3 regions of the Kitasatospora sp. NBC_01250 genome follow, and region 1 is predicted to be linked to each of the others. Evidence: riboswitches for the same ligand, from Rfam matches in the RefSeq annotation. Region 1 holds a riboswitch; each other region holds the start of a gene.
The links. Region 1 has a riboswitch for cobalamin ahead of OG500_RS23930 (ribonucleoside-diphosphate reductase subunit alpha). Riboswitches for the same ligand answer to the same signal wherever they lie in the genome.
Positions count from the first base shown of each region.

Region 2: linked by a shared signal. The riboswitch ahead of OG500_RS02860 (CbtB domain-containing protein) and the one ahead of OG500_RS23930 (ribonucleoside-diphosphate reductase subunit alpha) in region 1 are both predicted to bind cobalamin.
Region 3: linked by a shared signal. The riboswitch ahead of OG500_RS02845 (HoxN/HupN/NixA family nickel/cobalt transporter) and the one ahead of OG500_RS23930 (ribonucleoside-diphosphate reductase subunit alpha) in region 1 are both predicted to bind cobalamin.

Region 1 covers NZ_CP108476.1:5,664,042-5,666,236, reverse strand. The annotation lists gene OG500_RS23935 (glycosyltransferase family 39 protein) at 1-1,000, shown strand, start outside; cobalamin riboswitch at 1,076-1,204, shown strand; gene OG500_RS23930 (ribonucleoside-diphosphate reductase subunit alpha) at 1,466-2,195, shown strand, end outside.
Region 2 covers NZ_CP108476.1:594,683-596,877, reverse strand. The annotation lists gene metE (5-methyltetrahydropteroyltriglutamate--homocysteine S-methyltransferase) at 1-923, shown strand, start outside; cobalamin riboswitch at 1,065-1,186, shown strand; gene OG500_RS02860 (CbtB domain-containing protein) at 1,227-1,445, shown strand; gene OG500_RS02855 (CbtA family protein) at 1,472-2,195, shown strand, end outside.
Region 3 covers NZ_CP108476.1:592,123-594,317, forward strand. The annotation lists tRNA gene OG500_RS02840 (tRNA-Ile) at 1-35, shown strand, start outside; gene OG500_RS02845 (HoxN/HupN/NixA family nickel/cobalt transporter) at 168-1,292, opposite strand; cobalamin riboswitch at 1,379-1,519, opposite strand; gene OG500_RS02850 ((2Fe-2S)-binding protein) at 1,642-2,195, opposite strand, start outside.

The sequences.
Region 1 (2,195 bases):
CTCGGTGCTGGCCGGCCACCTGGCCGCCGTGCTCACCGGCACCCGCAAGGCCGACCTGGTCCCCCGCTGGGCCTTCACCGCCGCCGTGCTGGCCGGCGGCTCGCTGACGGTCCCGATGGTGCTGCAGGGTCAGGCGCAGAGCGCCCAGATCGCCTGGAACAGGACCGGGCTCACCGACCTCAGGAACTACCCGGACACGCTCTTCCTGTCCTGGCACGTCGGGCTCGCGGTGCTGGCCGTGGGTCTGCTGGGGCTGCTGGCGGCCCGTCGGCACGCCGCCCTGCTCGCGGCCTGGGCGCTGCTGCCGCCGCTGGTGACCTTCGCCACCGCAAGCTGGCTGCACCTCTTCCTCAACCGCTACCTGCTCTTCACCCTGCCAGCCTGGGCGCTGCTGGCCGCCGCCGCGGTCTGCCGCATCGCCGGGCCGCTCACCCGCGAGGCCCGCCCCGCACTGCCGCGCCGGCTGCTCAGCTGGGTGCTGGTCGCCGCCGCGGTCGCCGGACTCGGCTGGACGGCCTGGCCCGGGATCCGGGCGACCCATCAGGACCTTGCGGGCGAGCCGGACTACGACCAGCTCACCCGGATCATGCTGCACGACCAGCAGCCCGGCGACGGCATCGTCTACAGCGGGATCCTGCAGGAGCGGATGTCGATGGCCTACGAGCTGCGCGACGTCAGGACCGCCCCGAAGGATATCCTGCTGCAGAAGTCGGCCGCCGTCACCGGCCTCTACTCGGCCCAGGAGTGCGACGACCCGGACGCCTGCGCAGCCAACACCAACCGGATCTGGCTGGTGTCCACCGGCACCGGAGCCGACCCGCTGGCCGCGCTCCCGCCGCAGACCGCCGAGGTGCTCCGCAGCCAGTTCCAGGCCACCCGGACCGACGCCCTCCCCTGGGTCAAGCTGGTCCTGCTGAGCCGGGTCCACCCCTCCCGCCGGGCCTCGGTGGCGGACGACCTCGGCGACCACAACGTGCAGATGGCGCCTGGCACCAGCTGACATTGCGGCCATCTGGTGTCGGTTTCACCACTCCACGCGACACTACATATGGGGTTGCTCGAAGCGGCTACCACTACATGTATGCTCACTCTCGCTGTCGACGCAGGGGAATCCGGTGGAAGTCCGGGACTGCCCCGCAACGGTGAGCGGCTGCGCCCACGGGTGCCCGCGAGTCCGGTTACCTGCCGACGGTGTGCCACCGGGCTTCCCCGCAGACGCCTTCATGCACAGCTGTACCGTCCGGCCTCGCGGGCAGGCCAGGGTGGATGACGCGCGCCGGAAAGTTTCGGCGTGCTGTTCTGCCCTGCCGCGCGCGCGGGCCACGGACTCCGCCAGTCCGCCGCCGCCACAGGAGAGAGCGCCTTGACCGTCGTTGACTCAGTTACCCTGCCCTCACAGGGTTCTTCCCCCAGCCTCCGGCCTGGCGGTGCCTCCAACGACGCCCAGACCGACCCCGGGGCCGCGCTGCTTCGGCTGCTCACCGACCGAAGCACCGACCTCCCCCAGGTGGACCCCGGCCACGTCGCCGCCGCCGCGCTGCGCGGCCGTCACGCCGGTTCGGACTTCGCCGAACTGCGCGGGCTGGCCGTGGACGCCGCAGCCTCGATGATCGCCGAGGACCCCCAGTACTCGAAGCTGGCCGCCCGCCTGCTCGCCCAGGAGATCGCCGACGAGGCGATCGGCCAGGGCGCCCTGTCCTTCGCCGCCTCGATCGCGGTGGGCCACACCGAGGGCCTGATCGGCGACAGCACCGCCGCCTTCGTGGCCAAGCACGCCGAGGCCCTGGACGCGCTGATCGACACCCGCGGCGACGACCGGTTCGAGTACTTCGGCCTGCGCACCGTGCAGTCCCGCTACCTGCTGCGCCACCCGATCACCCGCAAGGTGATCGAGACCCCGCAGCACTTCCTGCTCCGCGTCGCCTGCGGCCTGGCGGTCGGCGACGACGAGCAGTCGGTGCGCGAGGTGGCCGAGCTCTACGCCCTGATGAGCGCGCTCTCCTACCTGCCCTCCTCGCCCACCCTGTTCAACTCCGGCACCCGGCACCCGCAGATGTCCAGCTGCTACCTGCTGGACTCGCCGCTGGACAACCTGGACTCGATCTACTCCCGGTACGCCCAGATCGCCCGGCTGTCCAAGCACGCCGGCGGCATCGGCCTGTCCTACTCCCGGATCCGCTCGCGCGGCAGCCTGA
Region 2 (2,195 bases), 5.1 Mb from region 1:
GGCGGATCGACGAGGCCGCCTACCGCGAGCGTATCGAGGCCGAGGTGCGCGAGGTGATCGCCTACCAGGAGAAGGCGGGCCTGGACGTGCTGGTGCACGGCGAGCCCGAACGCAACGACATGGTGCAGTACTTCGCCGAGCAGCTCACCGGCTACCTGGCCACCCGGCACGGCTGGGTGCAGTCCTACGGCACCCGCTACGTGCGCCCGCCGGTGCTGGCCGGCGACATCTCCCGCCCGCACCCGATGACCACCGACTGGTTCGGCTACGCGCAGAGCCTGACGGACCGTCCGGTCAAGGGCATGCTCACCGGCCCGGTCACCATGCTCGCCTGGTCCTTCGTCCGCGACGACCAGCCGCTCGCGGACACCGCGTTCCAGGTGGCACTCGCCCTGCGCGACGAGGTGCGCGACCTGGAGGCCGCCGGTGCGGCCGTGGTCCAGGTCGACGAGCCGGCGCTGCGCGAGAAGCTGCCGCTGCGCGCCGCCGACCGCCCCGCCTACCTGGACTGGGCCACGGCCGCGTTCCGGCTCGCGACCTCCGGGGTGCGGGCCGACACCCAGATCCACACCCACATGTGCTACGCCGAGTTCGGCGCGATCATGACGGCCATCGACGAGCTGGACGCCGACGTCATCTCGCTGGAGGCGGCCCGCTCGCACATGGAGGTGGCCGGAGAGCTGGCCGGGGCCGGCTACCCGCGCGAGGTCGGCCCGGGCGTGTGGGACATCCACTCGCCTCGGGTGCCGAGCACCGAGGAGGCCGTCGAGCTGCTGCGCGCCGGGCTCGCGGCGATCCCCGCCGAGCGGCTCTGGGTCAACCCCGACTGCGGCCTGAAGACCCGCGGTTGGCCCGAGACCCGGGCCTCGCTGGAGAGCCTGGTCGGCGCCGCCCGCCGCCTGCGGGAGGAACTCGCCGGCTGAGGTGCCGGCGTGGGATGAGAGGGGTGGGCGCAGACCACCTGCTGCGCCCACCCCGGTGGCCGACGCCGGCCACGTGACCTTGCCCGCATTGTGCCCCGGGAGCATCGGCGGCCATTGACGGCCCCTTTCCCGGGCCTTTACCCTACGGTGAGTAGTGATGGCGTAAGGAAGCTGGTGGAACTCCAGCACGGTCGCGCCACTGTGAGCGAGGCGCCTGCGGGCGGCTCGTGAGTCAGATACGACGCCATCACGGTCTGCCCCATCGAAGAGCGGGACGCACGATCCCCTGAAGGAGGCTCAACTGTGAGCACCAGTCTGCCCGGGCCCACCGCCCTGCCCGTCCCGGTCGTCGTTCCTGCGGCCAGGGCCGCCGCCTGGCTCGTCGTCAGCGCGCTGATCGCGCTGGCCGTCTACTACTTCATCGGCGTCGACCAGGGCGCCTACTCCGTGTTCGGCAAGGACATGCACATCCACGAGTTCGTGCACGACTCCCGCCATTTCCTCGGCTTCCCCTGTCACTGACCACCGGAAGCAGCGAACAACCCGACATGGAAAAAAGACTCGTCCTGCGCGGCGTCATCGCCGGCGCAGTGGCCGGCCTGCTCGCGTTCGTCTTCGCCCGGATCTTCGCCGAGCCGCAGATCCGGACGGCGATCGACTACGAGAGCGGGCGCGACGCCGCCCAAGGGGCCCTCGACAAGGCTGCCGGACTGCCCATGGACATGGGCGGCCCGGACATCTTCAGCCGCACCGTTCAGGCCAACATCGGCATCGGTGTCGGCATGATCCTCTTCGGCGCGGCGATGGGCGCGCTCTTCGCCGTCGCCTACGCCATCTGTCTGGGACGCACCGGCCGGCTCCGGCCGCGCCCGCTCGCGATGCTGGTGGCGCTGGGCGGATTCCTCGGCATCTACTTCGTGCCGTTCATCAAGTACCCGGCCAACCCGCCCTCGATCGGTCACCCCGACACCATCCGTGACCGCGGCAACCTCTACCTGGCGATGGTGGCCTGCTCGGTGCTCTTCCTGGTGCTCGCGGTCGTTCTCGGCAAGCGCCTCCAGGCCCGGTTCGGCAACTGGAACGCCACCCTGCTGGCGGCCGGCGCCTACGTCGTGGTGATCGGCACGATCATGGCCGTCCTCCCGTCGCTCGGCGAACTGGCCGACAATGTGCAGGAGTTCGGTCACCATGCGACCGAGACCCCGCTGCCGCTGACCGACCCGCAGGGCGCCATCGTCTACCCGGGCTTCCCGGCGGACACCCTCTTCGACT
Region 3 (2,195 bases), 5.1 Mb from region 1:
AGAGGCCACAGGTTCAAGTCCTGTTAGGCCCACCAGCGCTGAATGCCCGGAGTGGATATCCACTCCGGGCATTGTGGCATTCCCCCACTCCCCTACGCGCCCATGTGCCCGGCCGGGGCGAGGGCGTGCGGAGCTTCCTGTGCTCACCTGACCGCTGCGAGCGCCCGTCAGGCCAGTTCCTTGGCGTCCACCGACGGTGTGCCGGCCGGGGTGCTCCAACGGGCCTCGACCTTGCCGTAGCGCCAGTAGACCAGCGCGACGATCCAGGTCAGCGCGAACAGTGCGGCGATCGCGAAGCCCGCCTTGTTGATGTCGAAGTTCGCCATGAAGTCCCAGAAGGCGCCCTTGAGGTGCAGCTCGGAGGTGAGCACGCCGAGCAGCTCGATGGTGCCGATCAGGAAGGCCGCGGCGATCGACAGGCCGGTGATGACCAGGTTGTAGTAGACCTTGCGGACGGGGTTGGCGAAGGCCCAGCCGTAGGCGAAGTTCATGAAGCAGCCGTCCAGGGTGTCGAACAGCGTCATGCCGCCGGCGAAGAGCAGCGGCAGCGCGAGGACGGCGTAGAACGGCAGGCCGGAGGTGGCGGCGTAGGCCGTCGCGGCGAGCAGCACGACCTCGGTGGCGGTGTCGAAGCCGATGCCGAAGATCAGGCCGACGAAGAACATCTGCCAGGTGTGCTTGATCGTGCGCATGAAGCGGCCGAAGAAGCGGTACATCAACCCGCGTGCCTGGAGCTGGCGTTCGAGCTCGGCCTCGTCGAAGGTGCCGCGCCGCATGGCCCGGAACACCTTGGCGATGCCCGCCAGCACGACGAGGTTGAGCAGCGCGATGAGGTAGAGGAAGCTCGCCGAGGTGACCGTGCCGATGACGCCGCCGACGGTCTCGTAGCTGGAGTTCGGGTCGACCACCGCGCCGAAGACGGCCTTGGCGGCGATGGTGAGGCCGATGCCCACCACGCAGATGATGGTGGAGTGGCCCAGCGCGAAGAAGAAGCCGGTGCCCAGCGGGCGCTTCTCCTCCGCCATGAACTTGCGGGTGACGTTGTCGATCGCGGAGATGTGGTCGGCGTCGAAAGCATGACGGGCACCCAGCGTCCACGCGGTGAACGCGACGCCCATCCCGATGCCGAGCCCGTCGTAGTGGAAGTGGTGCGGCAGGACCGCGAACACGAAGATGCCCCAGCCGAGGCCGTTGAGGGCCAGGATCACCAGGGCCATCAGGCTCAGGCGTCCCCACTCGGAGGGCTGCAGCGCGTCGCGCATCGTTCTGAACCGGGTTGCCGGAGCGGGCAAGGCATCCTCCTCGGGATGCTCGCGGACAGGGCGGCACACCCGAGTCGGCCACGGCGGGCCGGGCGGGCCGTCCTTCCGTCGAGGCGGGAATCCGTGGCACGGCAGCAGGCGACCGGACTCGCCCCCCGAGGGGGACATCACCGTTGCGGGACAGTGCCGGGTTCACACCGGACTTCGCTGCTGGCACACCGTCACAGCAGGCGGCTGCAACCTTGCCAGGCTAGTGAGCCGCTCCCACCGGACTCAAGTCCACACAGGTCAAGACCCGGGAAACTCTGCACCGGACGGCTTCGCGCGCCGCCGCAGTCCGACGGATCGTCATATCGTTTCTTGGCAAGGCACTCTCTTGCTATCCCCGGCGGCCCGGGGGTGCGGTGAGGACGCAGTCCCCGCACAGGGCGCCCGCGTGGTCGGGGGCGGCCCGGTAGATCAGGCAGCAGCTGCGGCGGCGGAACCCGGTGCCGTCGTCGGCCGCGGTGCCCGCGCCCTGCAGGGGCGCACGGGCGAGCAGCTGAGCGACCAGTTCGCGCGCGCCCGGAGCCAGTTGAGGGGCCGAGCGGGCGATGGCCGCGGCGGCGCCGTTGACGGCGGAGGCCACGTTGCCGTGCAGGATCCGCGCCGAGACGCCGAACCCGGCGCCGAGCGCCTCGCTCAACTCCCGGACCGGGCCGTCGAGCAGGTCCGCGCCCAACCGGTCGGCGAGTTCGACCCGGTCGGCGACGGGTTCAAGGACCTGCTGCGGCAACGAGAGCGGGAACATGCCGCCGGGCACCGGCTGCCAGCGGGCCTCGCGCAGGCCGTACCGGAGCACCGCCCCGTCGAGGACGGCGACGGCGAAGGCCGGCGAGACGAGTCTGGCGGCCAGGCCGAGGTGGGTCACCGAGGCGGCCACCCGCTCCTCCA